Regions from separate parts of the Acetobacter senegalensis genome, predicted to be linked through region 2. Evidence: predicted binding sites of a transcription regulator. Region 2 holds the regulator's gene; the other holds the start of a gene.
The links. Region 2 encodes HrcA, which represses chaperone genes, less so after heat shock. Its sites were predicted from a motif close to GTTNGCACTCNCNNNNNGNGAGTGCNAAC; they were not measured.
Positions count from the first base shown of each region.

Region 1: the regulator HrcA is predicted to act here: its motif matches at 1,079-1,107, upstream of groES (co-chaperone GroES).

Region 1 covers NZ_LN606600.1:417,937-427,128, forward strand. The annotation lists gene ASN_RS01795 (cold-shock protein) at 1-174, opposite strand, end outside; gene ASN_RS01800 (dienelactone hydrolase family protein) at 303-989, opposite strand; gene groES (co-chaperone GroES) at 1,202-1,495, shown strand; gene groL (chaperonin GroEL) at 1,550-3,190, shown strand; gene ade (adenine deaminase) at 3,419-5,122, shown strand; gene cysE (serine O-acetyltransferase) at 5,729-6,529, opposite strand; gene ASN_RS01830 (UbiH/UbiF/VisC/COQ6 family ubiquinone biosynthesis hydroxylase) at 6,613-7,863, opposite strand; gene ASN_RS01835 (P-II family nitrogen regulator) at 8,077-8,415, shown strand; gene ASN_RS01840 (glycosyltransferase family 2 protein) at 8,563-9,192, shown strand, end outside.
Region 2 covers NZ_LN606600.1:1,502,195-1,511,386, reverse strand. The annotation lists gene rdgB (RdgB/HAM1 family non-canonical purine NTP pyrophosphatase) at 1-2, opposite strand, end outside; gene rph (ribonuclease PH) at 7-735, opposite strand; gene hrcA (heat-inducible transcriptional repressor HrcA) at 1,006-2,079, shown strand; gene ASN_RS06685 (penicillin-binding protein 1A) at 2,234-5,008, shown strand; one part of gene prfB (peptide chain release factor 2) at 5,085-5,153, shown strand; one part of gene prfB (peptide chain release factor 2) at 5,155-6,216, shown strand; gene ASN_RS06675 (energy transducer TonB) at 6,692-7,399, shown strand; gene ASN_RS06670 (MotA/TolQ/ExbB proton channel family protein) at 7,490-8,542, shown strand; gene ASN_RS06665 (ExbD/TolR family protein) at 8,545-8,970, shown strand; gene ASN_RS06660 (ExbD/TolR family protein) at 9,093-9,192, shown strand, end outside.

The DNA of each region.
Region 1 (9,192 bases), 1.1 Mb from region 2:
TTTGCCGCGCTCTGTCACGAGTTCATAAGAAATCTTCTCATTCTCATTCAGACCACGCAGGCCAGCAGCCTGAACAGCGGTGATGTGAACAAAAACGTCTTTGCCTCCATCATCAGGAGCGATGAAGCCAAAGCCTTTGGTGGCATTGAACCATTTTACTGTACCGGTCGGCATAGGCGGGTAACTTTCCCTGATAGTCTCCTGCCGGGCAACCATATGCCGGCTACAGGACCCCTCTATCCGCTCATGAAGCGGCGGGAATGTCAATCAAAATACCCCGCCTGTGCGCGATTCCGGCAGTTTCAGCCCTTCAGATGCGCTTCCAGAAACGCCACACTGCGCTGCTGCGCCAGAAGGTAGGCCTCCGCGTTGAAAGACGAGCGTTCCGCGCAGCCAAAGCCATGCCCTGCCTCGTCATACACGAAAATTTCAATTCCCGGCTGCGCCTCCCTGATGGCGGTCACATCCATGTGAGGAATACTGCTATCCTGCCCGCCAAAATGCATTTCCACCGGGCAATGCGGAGTCTCGTTGCGGCTGGCGGCAATACCACCACCATACCAACAGACAGCGGCTGCAAAATCATGCGTATGGGTTGCGGCCTGCCATGCCAGCGTGCCGCCCCAACAATAGCCGATAATGCCCGGTTTGCTGCGCCCGCTGCCACGTTTATGCGCCAGCGCAGCCGCACTCGCCCGCAGATCCAACAAGGTTTTTTCCGGGGGAATCTGGGCACGAAGAGCCAGGCCCTGATCAATTCCGGCCTTGTCATACGCCAGCTCCGTCCCCGGCTGGGCGCGGTCAAACAGAGCGGGCGAAATCACATGAAAACCGCGAGCCGCAAAATCATCACACACATGGCGGATATGATCGTTCACGCCAAAAATTTCCTGCACCACAACAAGCGCATAGGGCAGATCCGCTCCGCCTGCCTCATAGGCTGAAAAGCTGTGTCCGTCCTCAGCCTGTAGTGTGATTGCATGCCCCATGGCGGCGACTCCTTTTGCGTGAAGTGTTAAAACTGGAAGAAAGTTTTCCACATTTCTTGACTCTCGGGGAGGACAAACCTATCTCCTGTTCTGGCACTCCCGGGGTGGGAGTGCTAACGCAACGCGGCGTTCGTTACGCGCGGTAAAAGCAGGTGGTGTCGCTTCCAGACAAGGGCGCCACCGCAGCAAAAATGAATGTGGAGCGATCCATAATGACGAAGTTTCGTCCTTTACACGACCGAGTAGTCGTCCGTCGTCTCGAAAGCGAAGAGAAGACAGTTGGCGGCATTATTATCCCTGACACGGCCAAAGAAAAGCCGATGGAAGGCAAAGTGGTCGCAGTTGGTCCGGGTGCCCGCAATGAGCAGGGGCAGATCGTAGCGCTTGATGTCAAGGCTGGCGACAAGATCCTGTTCGGCAAATGGTCCGGCACAGAAGTGAAGATCGACGGTGAAGAGCTGCTGATCATGAAAGAAAGCGACATTCTGGGCATTATTTCCGCCTGAGTGACGCCCTGATCCGCTTTTCAATATTTAACTGATCCTCACAGGAGAATTTCAATGGCTGCCAAAGACGTAAAGTTTGGTGGTGACGCACGCCAGCGTATGCTGCGCGGTGTCGACATCCTTGCAGACGCTGTTAAGGTCACGCTCGGTCCCAAAGGCCGTAACGTTGTGCTGGACAAGAGCTTCGGCGCTCCCCGCATCACGAAGGACGGTGTGTCCGTCGCCAAGGAAATCGAACTTGCTGACAAGTTCGAAAACATGGGCGCACAGATGCTGCGCGAAGTGGCTTCCAAAACCAACGATATCGCTGGTGACGGCACGACCACTGCAACCGTTCTGGCTCAGGCCATTGTGCGTGAAGGCCACAAGGCCGTTGCCGCTGGCATGAACCCGATGGACCTCAAGCGCGGTATCGACAAGGCCGTTGCTGCGGTTGTTGAAGAACTGAAGAAGAACACCAAGAAGATCACCACCCCGGCTGAAACAGCTCAGGTTGGCACGATCTCCGCTAACGGTGAATCTGAAATCGGTCAGATGATCTCCGAAGCCATGCAGAAAGTTGGCTCCGAAGGCGTGATCACGGTTGAAGAAGCCAAGCACTTCCAGACAGAACTGGACGTGGTTGAAGGCATGCAGTTCGACCGCGGCTACATCTCTCCCTACTTCGTGACGAACACGGAGAAGATGACGGCTGATCTGGAAAACCCCTACATCCTGATCCATGAAAAGAAGCTGTCTTCTCTTCAGCCGATGCTGCCGCTGCTTGAAGCCGTTGTGCAGTCTGGCCGTCCGCTGCTGATCATTGCAGAAGACGTTGATGGTGAAGCGCTGGCAACCCTGGTTGTCAACAAGCTGCGCGGTGGCCTGAAAATTGCTGCTGTCAAGGCTCCTGGCTTTGGTGACCGTCGTAAAGCCATGCTGGAAGATATCGCTATCCTGACCGGTGGCCAGGTGATCAGCGAAGATCTGGGCATCAAGCTGGAAACCGTTACCCTGCCGATGCTGGGCACCGCCAAAAAGGTGCGTATCGACAAGGAAAACACCACCATTGTTGATGGTGCTGGCAAGTCTGACGACATCAAGGGCCGTTGCAAGCAGATCCGTGCGCAGATCGAGGAAACCACCTCTGACTACGACCGTGAAAAGCTGCAGGAACGTCTGGCCAAGCTGGCTGGCGGTGTTGCCGTGATCCGCGTTGGTGGCTCCACGGAAGTGGAAGTCAAGGAACGCAAGGACCGCGTTGATGACGCCCTGCACGCAACCCGCGCTGCAGTGGAAGAAGGCATTGTTCCTGGTGGTGGCACGGCTCTGGCCCGCGCTTCTGCCAACCTGTCTCACCTGCACTACCACAATGACGATCAGCGCGTTGGTGGTGACATCATCCGCAAGGCTCTGCAGGCTCCGCTGCGCCAGATCGCTCACAACGCTGGTGAAGATGGTGCGGTTATCGCCAACAAGGTGCTTGAATCCAAAGAATACGCTTTCGGGTTCGATGCACAGGCTGGCGAATACAAGAACCTGGTTGATGCCGGTATTATCGACCCGACCAAAGTTGTTCGCACGGCTCTGCAGGATGCAGCTTCTGTTGCTGGTCTGCTGATCACCACCGAAGCTATGGTGGCAGAACGTCCGGAAAAGAAAGCGGCTCCGGCTGGCGGCCCTGACATGGGCGGCATGGGCGGCATGGACTTCTAAGGTCCTTTTTCCTTACCGTTTTGGTAGGCGGCTCCGGCTGCGTTCCGAAACGGGCGGAAAGCCTGAAAGGCGAGTGGCAACTTTGGTTGCCCTCGCCTTTTTCTTTTAAAGAAACAGCATTTGCCTTCCCCACCCGTATCAGGAACAATAACGGATCGGGGCTGATGAGGATTTTTGGAGACTGAGGCCTCAGCCAGCCTCCTGCTTTACGGGGGAAATGAAACAGGCATGACAGGCAGCACACTTTCCAACCGCATTGCACAAGGTTGCGGAACTGAAATAGCGGATACGGTCATCAAGAATGTCCGGCTGTTTGATCTGGTAACCGGAGAGCTTATTCCCACGGATATCGCCCTGTGCGGGGACAGAATTGTCGGCACGCTGGACACGTACGAGGGCAAGCGCATTATTGAAGGCCGGAACCGCATTGCCGTGCCGGGCTTTATTGATACGCATCTGCATGTTGAATCTTCGCTGATCACGCCTTTTGAATTTGACCGCTGCGTCCTACCCCATGGTGTAACCACCGCCATTTGCGACCCGCACGAAATGGCGAACGTTCTGGGGCGGGCAGCGCTGGACTACTTCACGGAGGCCGCGACCCGCACCATCATGGATCTACGGGTCAATCTCTCCAGTTGTGTGCCTTCTACGGCGCTGGAAACCTCCGGCGCATGCCTTCGGGCCGTAGACCTTGCCCCTTACCGCACACACCCCAAGGTGATCGGCCTGGCGGAATTCATGAACATTCCGGGGGTTCTGAACTGTGACCCGGAGTGCATAGAAAAGCTGGAAGCCTTTGAAGGCTGCCACATTGATGGACATGCGCCCCTTATGCGTGGCCGCAAGCTGAATGGCTATCTGGCGGCTGGCATCACCACCGATCATGAAGCCACCACAGCCGAAGAAGCCTTGGAGAAAATCCGCAAAGGCATGATGGTGCTGATCCGCGAAGGCTCCGTCTGCAAGGATCTCAGAGCCCTCGTGCCTTTGCTCACACCGCAGACGGCACAGTTCTTCGCTTTCTGCACGGATGACCGTAACCCGCTTGAAATCGCCCATGAAGGCCATCTGGATTACCTCATCCGGCTTGCTATCTCTCTGGGCGTGGAGCCTCTGGCCGCCTATCGCTGTGCCACACTCAGCGCGGCACAGGCTTTTGGCCTGCGGGACAGAGGGCTGATCGCCCCCGGCCGCCGCGCGGATATTGTCCTGCTGGATGACCTGCGCGAATGTCGCGTTTCAGACGTGATCAGCGCGGGCCGGCTGGTAAATGATGCCCTGTTTGAAACACGGGATATCCTCCCCGCAACAGGTATTGGCAGCGTACAACTCCCTGCCCCCGTGACTGCCGTTGATATGCTTGTGCATGGTGATGGAACAGAACGCCCCGTTATTGGCCTGATACCGGGCCAGATCATAACGCCTTTCCTCAAGGCCGATCTGCCTACCAAAGAGGGCGTGGTGCTGCCAGATGTCACGCAGGATATTGCCGCTGTATGTGTGGTGGCGCGCCACGGGCATAACGACAACATAGGTCGGGGCTTTGTGAAGGGCTTTGGTCTGACCAGTGGGGCCATTGCCTCCTCCGTGGGGCATGACAGTCACAATATCTGCGTAGTGGGCATGGACCCGGCTGACATGGCAGAAGCTGTGAACCATCTGGAAAAGCTGGGCGGAGGCTTTGTTGTTGTGCAGCACGGCAAAGTTCTGGCGGATATGCCCCTGCCCGTGGCTGGCCTGATGAGCGATGCACCATTTGAAGTGGTACGTGACCAACTTATCACGCTCCGCGCCGCTGCGCGCACCCTCGGCTGCACGCTGGAAGAACCCTTCCTGCAACTGGCCTTCCTACCGCTGCCCGTTATTCCCCACCTGAAAATCACGGATTTCGGCATGGTCGATGTGAACAGAATGGAAGTGCTCTCCTGAACCCTCTCCTACGTCCCAAGAAAGCCATAGTCTCCCGTCGCCGTCCCTCTCACTTGTTTTTTTAAGGGGCTTTAGAAAGCGATTACCACCTCCCCAGACTGGAGGGCATGGGAGGCTGGGAGGCTGGGAGGCTGGGAGGCTGGGAGGCTGGGAGGCTGGGAGGCTGGGAGGCTGGGAGGCTGGGAGGCTGGGAGGCTGGGAGGCTGGGAGGCTGGGAGGCTGGGAGGCTGGGAGGCTGGGAGGCTGGGAGGCTGGGAGGCTGGGAGGCTGGGAGGCTGGGAGGCTGGGAGGCTGGGAGGCTGGGAGGCCATTTGAAAGGTCCAGTCCCAAGCAACGCAAGGGATTTTTGGGGCTAGAACGGGTTTTTGAAGAGCATCAGGATCAGGCGAAAGAAGGACCGGGGACAACAAACAGAAGCCTTTAGGGCGAACGTTTACCCACGCTGGTGAGAGAAACGTCTCTTGTTCCCTTGTCCCATCGGAATGAGGAAGCCCGTGTTCGGCGTGGCGAACAGAGTGCGTGTAAAAAACACACTCTGCTTCCACTCCCACTCCCTACTTTCTCTTAGGCGTGCAGATTGCAGGGTGCCTTAGCGTTGCAAGCCGCTCAGATAATATAGTCAATCGGCGGTAGCATCTGGTCCATGGTGAAAGCGGGCATGCCGGAGTGACGGGTGCCCACCTTGCGGGCCGGATTGCCAACGACGGTGGTAAAGGGCGGTACGGATTCCAGAACAATGGAGCCCGCTCCTATTTTTGCGCCTTCGCCAACTTCGATATTGCCCAGCACTTTAGCGCCAGCCCCGATCAGCACCCCGCGCCGTACCTTGGGGTGACGGTCTCCGCTATGTTTGCCAGTGCCGCCGAGCGTCACTTCCTGCAACAGGGAGACATCATCCTCAATAATGCAGGTTTCCCCCACCACAATACCGGTCCCGTGGTCAAACAGGATGCGCCTGCCAAGACGGGCAGCCGGGTGAATATCGACACCAAACAATTCGGACGCGCGGCTTTGCAGATGCAAGGCCAGATGCCGCCTGCCTTCATGCCAGAGCCAGTGCGCCACACGATAGCTCTGCACGGCATGAAAGCCCTTGAAGAACAGAAACGGCGTCACGTAATCCGGGCAGGCAGGATCACGCTCCCGAATGGCTACCATATCAGCGGCAGAAGCGCAGACAATTTCGGGCTGCGCTTCAAACCCTTCCATTACCAGTTCAGAGAGCGCATCTGCCGCAACGGAGCGATCCCCCAGCTTGCGCCCCAACAGGGCTGCCAGTGCGGAGGCAAAATCGGAGTGGCTGCGTATCCCGGTAGCCAGAAGGCCGCGCACCAGAGGGTCATTGCAGACGCAGGCCTGGGCGATCATCTGTTGCCACAGGACTTCCAGTTGAGGGCCGCACGCCATGCTGGCCTCATCAAAATGACTGGATAGAACAGAATTGGAATGCACCTTGTTCATCGGTGAGTTCTCTCCAGAATGAGAAACGATCAAATCCCCATGGCGTGGCGCACAAAGGCCTTGCGCAGCTTGGGAAACCGGTTGACGCCTGCAATACCCAGATCACGCGCCAGACGAATAACGGGATTGTTGTTGCTGAACAGTCTATCAAGTGTATCGGTTGCCGCAAGCATCAGCATATTGGCCGGACGGCAGCGCGCCTGATACCGCGCCAGCAACGCTGGGCCACCCAGATCCTCGCCCTTTGCGTGCGCAGTAATCATAATGTCACTCAGCGCGATAATATCCCGAAACCCCAGATTAAGCCCCTGCCCTGCAATAGGGTGAATGCCATGGGCGGCATCCCCAACAAGCAGCAGGCGCGTATCCGTGTAACGCTGCGCATATTGAGCAGAAAGCGGATAGGTCCAGCGCCGCCCCACCGGCGTCACCTTGCCCAGCCGGGTGTTCCCCATACGGCGTTCGATTTCGCGGGCAAACACCTCATCCGGCAGAGCGGCAAACCGTTCGGCTACGCCATCCTTATCACTCCACACAATAGCGGACAGATAGGGATGGCTCTCTGTTCCGGTCATGGGCAGTTGGGCAAAGGGGCCTGCTGGCAGAAAATGTTCCAACGCGCCGTTATCATGCGGGAATTCATGCGCAATGGCGCAGACAATGGCCGTCTGCCCGTAGGAGAGTTTGGTCAACGGAATACCAGCTTGTGAACGCAGGCGGCTTTTCCGGCCATCAGCCGCGACCACGACAGAAGCGCGGAAGGTCCGGCCATCGTGCAGCCGCACCGTCGCGCCATCGGCCTGCCGTTCCACAGTCGCTTCTGCCGGGGCCAGAACCGTCAGGTTGGGCTGAGTGTGCAAGGTTTCATTCAGAGCCACACGGAGCGCCCGTGCCTCCACCATCCAGCCGAACGGCTGAGAGGCATCGTCCCGCGTGAATTCCAGAAACAGGGAGGACGCTGGTTCGCCCGGCCGTCCGTCCGTTACCAGAATATCTTCAATGGGGCAGGACTCCAGCGGCAGAACCTCCCACACACCTGCTTCTTCCAGCAGCTTCTTGGGCCCTGCTGCAATGGCATAGGCCCGGCCATCAAAATCAGGATGCTCCATGGGCGGCAGGTCGGCACGGTCAATAATGGCGACCGTGATCCCTTCCTTTGCAAGCCGGCACGCCAAGGTTGCCCCAACAGGCCCTGCGCCGACAATACAGACATCAACATCCGGCAGCATCTGGCCTGCGGACGCGGTGTCATGAACAGCGGATGCGGTGGAGGCAACCATGGTCTTTATTCCTTATGCACATCCCCCGCGCGTAAAGCCTGCCCGGGGTTCTGAAGGTCTCTCTTCTACCCTACCCCCGCAGAAAGGCCAAAGACGGAGGCTCGTCAACGCCGGAAAAATCTGGCATGTTGCATCCGGAACGAATTTAACGCTCATAAAGCGTCCTGCCAGAGGGGAAGCTTTATGTCTGGAGCCAGAAGGAACACAGGCCAGATGAAGCTGGTGACCGCGATTATAAAGCCCTTCAAGCTTGATGATGTTCGTGAAGCTCTGGCCCCCCTTGGCATTCAGGGCCTTACTGTCTCTGAAGTCAAAGGTTTTGGGCGCCAGAAGGGCCAGACGGAAATTTATCGCGGCGCAGAATACCGCATCAGCTTCCTGCCCAAGATCAAAGTGGAAATTGCCGTATCCGACACACTGGTCGATCAGGTGATTGAAGCCGTGCTGGATGCCGCACACACCGGCAAGATTGGCGATGGCAAGATTTTTGTGAGCGAACTGGAACGGGTCATCCGCATCCGAACCCGTGAGACGGGTGATGATGCTCTATAGAGCTTCATTACCACCAAGCGCGTCTCTTTACCTCACATCACATTCTTTGGCTTTGGTTTAGCAGTTCGGCCCTCTCTCGTTCTTAGGTATTCGGGCCATCCGAAAAACTATGCTACTCTCCCCCTAAGGCTTATTTGAGGGTGAGTTATGGGTTTTCGTTCTGCTGCTGTTACCATGGTATATAATGAAGACAAATTCTTACCTATATGGATAGATTATTACGGTAAAAATCTAGGGTTCGAGAATTTATACATTATTGATCATGGATCAAATGATGGTTCCACGGCGAGAATACCTGGAAATGTCATCAAAATCCCTCGTGATAATTTTGATGATGTACAGCGTGTGGGTTTCATCAATAAGTTTCATGCGTCCCTCCTCACCTATTTTGACTGCGTGCTTTATACTGACTGTGATGAGTTTCTGGTACCACGCCCAACCCGTTACAACTCACTTGTAACTTATCTGCGCGAACAGCATCACGGGAACGTTGTGCGCGCAGTGGGTGTGGATGTGATGCCCAATGCCATGTTGCTGCCTCCGGTCAATTTTGCTTCAAACATACTCCCTCAACGCCCGTACGGCTTTATAACACCTTGGGAATCCAAACCTCTGGTGACCAAAGTGCCTACGGAATGGAGCCCTGGCTTTCATAATTGCAACCAGCCCTCAATTCTTGATGAAGATCTCTGGCTGTTTCACCTTAAACATTGCGATCTGCAACGCAGCCTGATGCGACTGAATCTCACACGATCAATGAAATGGAGTGAGCAGGGC
Region 2 (9,192 bases):
ATGGGGTCAGTGGCCTTCTGCTGCGTTCACTGCGGCTGTCTGGGCATCAAACAGCACGGAAACACCCTGCCGGGCGAGGCCGAACATGGCGGTGAAAGAGTCTTCCATAAAGGGAGCGTCTTCGGCTGTGGCCTGAATTTCCACAATGCGCCGGTCTGCGGTCAGTACAAAATTGGTGTCGGCTGCTGCGGCGCTGTCTTCCGCATAGTCCAGATCCAGCACAGGGCCGGCTTCCGTCAACCCGCAGGAGACAGCCGCAACCTGTCCGCGCAGGGGCAACTGGCGCAGCACATGCGCGGCCACCAATTTACCCAGAGCCAACCGTAGCGCCACCCATGCACCGGTAATGGCGGCGCAACGGGTGCCACCATCTGCATTCAGAACGTCGCAATCCAGCGTGATGCTGATTTCACCTAGCGCGGGCAGGTCCACCACAGAACGCAGGGAGCGACCAATCAACCGCTGGATTTCCTGTGTCCGACCGGATTGTTTGCCCTTGGCGGCCTCTCGCAGGCCGCGCGAATGGGTGGCACGGGGCAGCATGCCATATTCGGCTGTTACCCATCCTGAACCCTTTCCGCGCAGAAAGGCTGGAACACGGTTTTCCACACTGGCCGTACAGAGCACTTCCGTGCCGCCCACGCGGATAAGGGCGGAGCCTTCCGCATGGTGGGCAAAACCGGTTTCAATTGTAACGGGGCGCATCTGGTCTGGCTGACGGCCGGAAGGGCGCATGAGGAAGGGCTCCTGACAAAAAAACGAGGGGTCCCTGCACATAAAGGGATTTGCGCCAGAGCGGAACCGCGTGACGGTCTCCGGTTACACAGGTGCGTCGGTGCCGCGAGACGTGCGTTATGTCTGCCTGAAAGGGTCAGGGACTGCTCACTCTTGCGTTGAAGGGACTTGCTCTCTTGTCAGACGCACGCCAGATGCGCAGAAGATCAGGATATGTCTGTTTGGCCTGATTTACCGGCTGGATCATTTTGAAGGAGGAGGCCTGTCATCATGAAGCGTGGTCTGCTGCCCGTAAAATCGCCCCTGCCGCCGGAACTGGATGGCAGATCCGCCGCGATTTTGCGCGAAATTGTGGAAGAATACGTGGCAAGCGGTGAACCCGTAGGTTCCCGTACGCTCTCACGCCGGTTGGGGTTGCCACTTTCTCCGGCGACCATTCGGAATGTCATGGCCTCATTGACGGAAGCGGGGTTGCTGTTTTCTCCCCACACCTCCGCCGGGCGTCTGCCTACGGAAAAAGGGCTGCGGCTGTTTGTGGATGGCCTGCTGCAATTTGGCAGCCTTTCAGAAGAGGAGCAGGCCGGTATTGGTCGGTCTCTGGAAGCGCGTGGGCGCTCCTTGCAGGAGACGTTGACGGAGGCTTCGGCTCTGCTCTCTGGCATGTCCGATGCAGCCGGGTTGGTGGTGGCTCCCAAGGGGGAGGGCGGCATCAAGCATATTGAGTTTGTCGCACTTGGCGGCAATCGGGCGCTGGTTGTCCTTGTCGGCACTGATGGCCATGTGGAGAATCGGGTGATGGAAACCCCGGTGGGCATGCCTCCCTCGGCTCTGGTGGAAGCAGCCAATTACCTGAATGCCCGTGTTTTAGGCACAACCCTGCATGATCTGCGTGACAGGGTTGGTGCTGAAATGACGGAGAATCAGAACGCGCTGGACCAGTTGACGGCCGAGGTGGTGGAAAGTGGTCTGGCTGTGTGGGGCGGTGGTGCGGATGAACGCGGCGGCACCCTGATTATTCGCGGTCAAGGCAAGCTGCTGGCGGATGTGGATGGGCAGGAACGCCTGTTAGCTATTCAGACCCTGTTTGACCGGCTGGAAACGCAGGAAACCATGATGCGCCTGCTGGAACTGGCGGAAAATTCGGCAGGGGTGAGGATTTTCATCGGGGCGGAAAGTGGATTGTTCGGGGCCTCCGGCATGTCCATGGTCGTGGCCCCAGCCCGGAACGAGGCCAACCGGATTGTAGGGGCCATTGGCGTGATTGGCCCCACGCGCATCAATTACGGTCGCATTATTCCGGTGGTGGATTATACGGCCCGTTTTCTGGGTGAAATGCTGGGCTAGATGGGGTGTTCCGGTAAAACGGAACAGTGACATTAAAGGCAAACTCCGTTGGAAAAGGCTGGTCCGGCGGGGAGAGGTGTCTTTTTGCCATCATGTGGTCAATATGGCGCATGAGAAGGAAGACGGCAGCGCATGGGAATGATAAAGGACCTGCATGACACGAACTCCGTCTTCTGGTGACTCTGGGTCTTCTTCTGACAAGAAAGAAGAAAACGCTTCTTCCCGGCAGGGTGTAACGCTGCGCAGGCCACGTTTCCGCCAATGGCGGGGGCTTCTGGGCACAGTGGCTGCCGTGGGGCTTGTTGGCGTAACGGGGGCGTCCCTGCTGGTCTGGCACCAGTATGAAGGTATTGTGGCGGATCTGCCGACGGTGGAAGGGCTACGGACCTACCAGCCGCCTGTAATGAGCCGCCTTTATGCATCAGATGACAAGGTGATTGCCGAACTGGCAGATGAACGCCGGGTGTTTGTGCCGTACAGCGCTATTCCGGACCGGGTGAAAAACGCCTTTATTGCAGCGGAAGACCAGAAATTCTGGACCCATAAAGGGGTGGACCCGGTCGCCATTATACGCGCAGGTCTGACCGATCTTACTCGCGGCAAGGGGCGCAGGCCTATTGGTGCGTCCACCATCACGCAGCAGGTGGCGCGCGTCATGCTGCTGGGCAGTAATGCTGTCTCCATGAAGCGCAAGGCCAAGGAAGCGTTTCTGGCCATGCGCATTGAGCAGGTGCTGCCCAAGGAGAAGATTCTCGAAATCTATCTGAACGAAATTTACATGGGCAGCGGCGCCTATGGCATTGCCGCCGCCGCGCAGACATATTTCAACAAGCCGCTTGATCAGCTTGATGATGCCGAGGCAGCTTTCCTTGGCGCGTTGCCCAAATCTCCGACCAATTACAACCCGATCCGGTTTCCGGATGCCGCGCGTGGGCGACGGAACTGGGTGCTGGAGCGGATGGCCGAAACAGGCGCCATTACGCATGAGGCTGCCCGGTCAGCAGAAGCCGAGCCTCTGATCCCGCACGCCTTTGTGCGCCCCGGTCCGGCTCCCGGGTCTGAATGGTTTGCTGAGGAAGTGCGGCGCGAACTGTTGGAACGGTACGGGCAGGACACGACGCTACAGGGCGGGCTGGAAGTGCACACCAGTCTGGACCCCGCATTGCAGCTTACGGCGCAGACCACCCTGCGACAGGGCCTGATGGCGTATGACCGGGCACATGGCGGCTGGCGTGGCCCTATCAAACATCTGGCAGAGGTCACGTCCTCTTCTTCTCAGGAGGACTGGGTGGCGGCCCTGCAGGCCGTGCCGGTGCCGCTGGGAATGCTGGATCAATGGCGGTTGGCTGTGGTGCTTGACCCTTCTCGCGGCCGGGTGGGCTGGCTTGAAGGGGGCATCATGCGGCGGGGCGCTGCCACGCAGGGCGGAACACCACAAACCGCGCAGGTGCTGGAACGTGATCTGGCATGGACGCGCCGGTTCCGCCTGTTGAGAGCGGGCGATGTGGTGATGATTGAACCTCAGGCCCAAGGGGAGCGTGTGGCGCTGATGCAAGTGCCGCATGTTGAAGGCGCTGTGGTGACCCTCAATGTGCATACTGGGCGCGTGATGGCGTTGGTGGGGGGCTGGTCTTTCCAGACATCACAGTTTGACCGCGCAACGCAGGCGCTGCGTCAGCCCGGCTCATCCTTCAAGCCGTTTGTGTATCTACAGGCCATGGAGCAGGGCATTTCTCCCTCTCAGGCCTTTGACGATTCTCCAGTTTCTTACGGGGCGTGGCACCCCAACAACTATGAAAAGGATTTCTGGGGGCCAACGTCCCTGCATGATGCGTTGCGGGAATCCCGCAACCTCGTGACCATCCGGTTGGCTGCGCATATCGGCATCAAGAATGTGGCTGATCTGGCAACGCGAATCGGGCTTGTGGACTCCATGCCGCACGTGCTGCCTGCGGCTCTGGGGGCCGTGGAAACCACGGTGCTGAAAGAAGCGGGAGCCTACGCCACGTTGGCTGCCGGGGGCCGGAAAGTAACCCCGACCCTGATAGATGATGTGCAGGACCGGCAGGGTAAGGTGATCTGGCGGCCGGAAGGGCTTTCTCTGGTTTCTGTCGCTGCTCAGACTGCCGCAGAGCAACAGGCTGCGGGTCATGAGAATGAACCAGACGCCATCTTCCCTGATGGCAAGCCGGATGCCGCGCAGCCGCAGCCGCCAGCACCCGCGCCAGTAACCACCCCGGCACCGTCTGCCTCCGTGCAGAACAGCGCAGATCTTCCCGGTGTGGATGATCAGCCTGCCGTCAAGGATGATCGGCCGAGAGTGGCGTCAGAACAAAGCACGTTCCAGATCACCACCATGTTGCAGGATGTCATCCGTCGCGGCACCGGGGTGCAGGCTGGCAAAGGGATTGATCGCCCTGTAGCGGGCAAAACCGGCACCAGCCAGAATTTCAATGATGCGTGGTTTGCCGGTTACTCACCCGATCTGGTGACGGTCGTGTGGATCGGGTTCGATTCGCCTCAATCTCTGGGCAAGAATGAGACCGGGGGGGCCATTGCTGGTCCTATCTGGAACAAGATCATGAAGACTGCCTTTGAGGGGTACCCCAAGCTTGATTTCCCCGTGCCGGAGGGTGTTACGCTGGTGCGGTATGATACGGGCCGTGGCGTTGCGATTGATGCGTTCAAGCCTGATCAGATTCCGGGTGTAAGCGTCAGTCTGGCTGATAATGGCGCGTCTCAGGAACTGACGGCAGCCGATACTGGCGCTGAAAACATGCCCGATTCGGAAAGTGATATGGCCGCCGGTGGCGGGCAGCCCGGCGCGGGTGGGACTGCTGCGGGCAATAGCGCTACGCCAGCACCCGGTACACCACACCCTGCGCAGGAGCCTTCCGGGGGTGACATTGGCATGGGCGGCCTTTATTGAGGCCGCTTACAAGAGGCTGTCTGAACAGTCTCTCTGCAATTCAAGCAAGTCTTAGAAGTGATGGAGAAACGGCCTGATGTCTGCCGAGACGGAAGCCCTTAACGACCAGATCAAGCAGTCAGTGGCGCTGCTGAGGAGGCATCTTTAACTGGGATGTCGCACAGGCCAGACTGGCCGAACTGAACAACCAGGCAGAAGATCCTGATTTATGGAATGACCCGGAAGCCGCCCAGAAGCTGATGCGTGAACGCACGCTGCTGGCTGGACAGGTAGAAGGGGTTCTGGCGCTTGAAAACAGCGTGCAGGATACTTGTGAGCTTGTTGAGCTGGCCGAGGCTGAAGGGGACGCCGAAGTGGTTCAGGAAGCCATTTCAACCCTGAAGCAACTGGCGGAAGAAGCCAAGCGGCGTGAGACGGAAAGCCTGCTTTCTGGCGAGGCCGACAGCAATGACTGCTATCTGGAAGTCAATGCTGGCGCTGGCGGCACCGAGGCGCAGGACTGGGCGGAAATGATGCTGCGCATGTACACCCGCTGGGCAGAAGCGCATGGCTACAAGGTCACGCTGATGGAAAGCTCGGAAGGGGAACAGGCGGGGCTGAAATCGGCCACCATTCTGGTCTCTGGCCCCAATGCCTATGGTTGGCTGAAAACCGAAGCTGGCGTGCATCGGCTTGTGCGGATTTCTCCGTTTGATGCGGCAGCCCGACGGCAGACGTCCTTTGCCTCTGTCTGGGTCTATCCGGTTATTGATGATTCGATCGAGATTGAAGTCAATGATTCTGACCTGAAGGTGGATACGTTCCGGGCATCCGGTGCGGGCGGGCAGCACGTTAACAAAACGGATTCTGCCATCCGTATCACCCATATTCCCACCGGGATTGTGGTGGCCTGTCAGACAGACCGTTCACAGCATCGGAACCGTGCCACTGCCATGCAGATGCTGCGTGCGCGCCTGTATGAAGCCGAACTTCAGAAGCGTGAAGCCGCAGCGGCTGCCACGGAAGCTGCCAAGACCGATATTGGTTGGGGGCATCAGATTCGGTCCTACGTTCTGGCGCCGTATCAGATGGTCAAGGATCTGCGTACAGGCGTGGAAACCGGGAATCCGGATGCGGTGCTGGATGGCGCGCTGGATGACTTCATGGCGGCGGCCTTGGCCGCGCGTGTGGGGGCTACACGTTCTGAGGCCAGTGCCTCCGCCCAGTAAGGCTGCGTTCAAAATAAGAAGGTTTTGTTACAAAGCGGGCTGCCTCTGGCAGGCCCGCTTTTTTATAATCCGTTTTATATTTCGTGGCAGACCGAAACTCTTTCTTCATGCTGCGCGTTTAGACGCTATTTTTTTTCAAAATGACAATGAAATGAAAAGAAGCATAACCAGACAGCATTTAGTGATTTTTGGCTGAAATATGGCGTTTTTCTGCGGGGTGCAGTTGCGTGCTCAAATTTTAGGCAGAACGCTTTGTGTGGGGCAGCATTATTTTCGATCAAGAACATTCTTGACAGAACTGTTCTCAAATTGCCCAATCAGGATCAGGAAGATGGCAGCTATGCAGCTCTGTCAGTCTATCCAGTGCTGAGGCACGAAATGTTGGTTTGTAACCGCCACTTTCAGCGCCCGAGTATCGGGGGTGGATGCAGACCGGCGTTTTATGGCTGGCGTGGAAGAAGGAGGATGTAGAAATATGAAGGACCGCACGCAACAGCAACGGAGACCGATGCATTACGTCGTCGGGACAGGAGCTGTTGTCGGTGTTGTTGCTCTGCTGGTAGTCATTCTGCTGCATGTATTGGCGGTTATGGGCCTAGTGCTGGGTATGGGAACGTCCACCAGCGTCCCGGTGCCCAAACCACCGATCAAGACCAGAATTCTACCACCACCACCACCACCGCCCCCCCCACCACCACCGCCGCCGCCGCCGCCGACATGGCGGTTCCGCCGCCGCCCGTATATTCCGCCGCCGAAGATTCAGCTGCCGCCGCCGCCGAACCCGCCGATCAAGCATGTTTCGCGTACGCCGCCCAAGCATCCTTCGCCGCCGCAGACCACTACGTCGCCGGCTCCGCCTGTAACCGAACCTGCATCTAAGGCGGCACCGTCTGATTCACCGGATACGACGGCAGGTACGTCGCCGTTGAACAATGCCCGGCCGGTTTATCCGCCGGATATGGAAGAAGAGAACATTGAAGGCCGTGTGACCGTTGCGTGTGATGTGGAAACTACGGGTATGACAAGCAACTGTTCCGTTCAGTCCGTGCAGGGAGGCCAGTCTTTTGCTCAGGCCGCTCTCGATTACGTGCACAAGGCGCGTTATCGCCCGGCAACAAAGAACGGCCAGCCCGTCAAGGAGCTTCACAAGGTGTATGTGATCAGGTTCAGACTGGATGACTGATCCCGGCATTTAGCCGAATTACTGGAGATAACTGCCTGGCGCCGGAAGGGTGCCGACGCCAGGCCGCATAAGATAAGGATTTTAAGGTACATGATCAGACTGTCTCGTCTTCCAGTGTCGGGTCTCGCAGTTCCGGCTCTTGCGATCATGCTGGGCACGGCGACACCGGTTCTGGCGCTGGCTCAGGATGCTTCTGCTCCTTCCGCAACAGATTCCACGACAACCCCTGCTGCACCTGCTCCGGAAGCGGCTTCTCCTGCCGCCCCGACCGACAGTGCGGCTCCTGCTGCTCCTACGCCTGATGCCTCTGCGCCTGCAGAAGGTCCTGCTGCGCCGTCAGCTGAGGCACCGGCTCCGGCCCCAGCAACAGATACGCCTGCTGCGCCGCCGGCGGCTGACACCAAAGAAGAAGCCAACCCCTACGGGCTGGGTGCTCTTTGGTCCAACGGTGACATCATTGCCCGTGGCGTTCTGCTGATCATGCTGTTCATGTCCCTGGGCACCTGGTTCATCATGATCACCAAGTTCATCGAACAGGCTCGTCTGTTTGGCGCTGCCAAGGAAGCTACCAAAAACTTCTGGACCAAAAGCTCCATTCAGGAAGGTGCTGCCGCCCTGAGTGCAACGTCTCCGTTCCGCTACATTGCTGACACCGGCATTGTTGCTGCTGAACACCATGAAGGGACGATGCAGGAATCCATCGATCTGAACAGCTGGACCTCCATGTCCATCCAGCGTTCCGTGAACAACATCCAGAACAGCCTGCAGAAAGGCCTTGCCTTCCTGGGGACGGTTGGTTCCACCTCTCCGTTCATTGGTCTGTTTGGTACGGTTTGGGGTATCTATCACGCTCTGACAGCCATCGGTATTGCCGGTCAGGCTTCCATCGACAAGGTTGCTGGTCCGGTTGGTGAATCCCTGATCATGACGGCTATCGGTCTGGCTACCGCTGTTCCGGCCGTGCTGGGTTACAACCTTCTGGTGCGTCGTAACAAAGGGGCCATGGACAGCGTGCGTGACTTCGCGGCTGATCTTCAGTCCATCCTCATCGGCGGTGTGCGTCATGGCTCCGCAGTAGAACCGATTGCTGTGCGTCCTGATAATTCCCCCACGACTTCCACCGTCTCTAACCGGGTAGGCTAATCATGGGTATGTCTGTCGGAGACAGCGGGGGCGAAGACGACGTCGTATCTGCGATCAACACGACGCCCCTCGTTGATGTCATGCTGGTGTTGCTGATCATCTTTCTGATCACAATTCCGGTTGCAACCCACACGGTAAAAGTCAATTTGCCGAAGGATCTTAACCAGCCGACACAGACCAAAAACGGGAATGTCGTGCTTGCAGTGACGGATAACGGACAGGCATACTGGGACGAAACGCCACTTAAAGGACGGGCCGATCTTATGGCCCGTCTGGAAAAGATTGCCGTCATGCAGCCCCAGCCGCAGATCCAGATCCGTGGGGATATGAAGTCCCGTTACGAATCTGTGGGCAAGCTGATAGCTGCCTGTCAGGAAGCCGGTATTGCGCATATCGACTTTATTACCGAGAAGCCGAAAGACGGCTGATCACACCAGAAAATTCCGTTACCTCTTTATTGGGAGGTAACGGAGCATCTGCCCTTTTATTCTGCGTCCGTCTGGGTTCGGACCGTGTCGCGGAACCAGAGTTTGTAAGAGAGTGACAGCCCATGGGCATGAATGTCGGATCGGAAAGCACGACGGAAGACGAAGGCATTGTCGATATCAACACCACGCCGTTGATCGACGTGATGCTGGTTCTGCTGATCA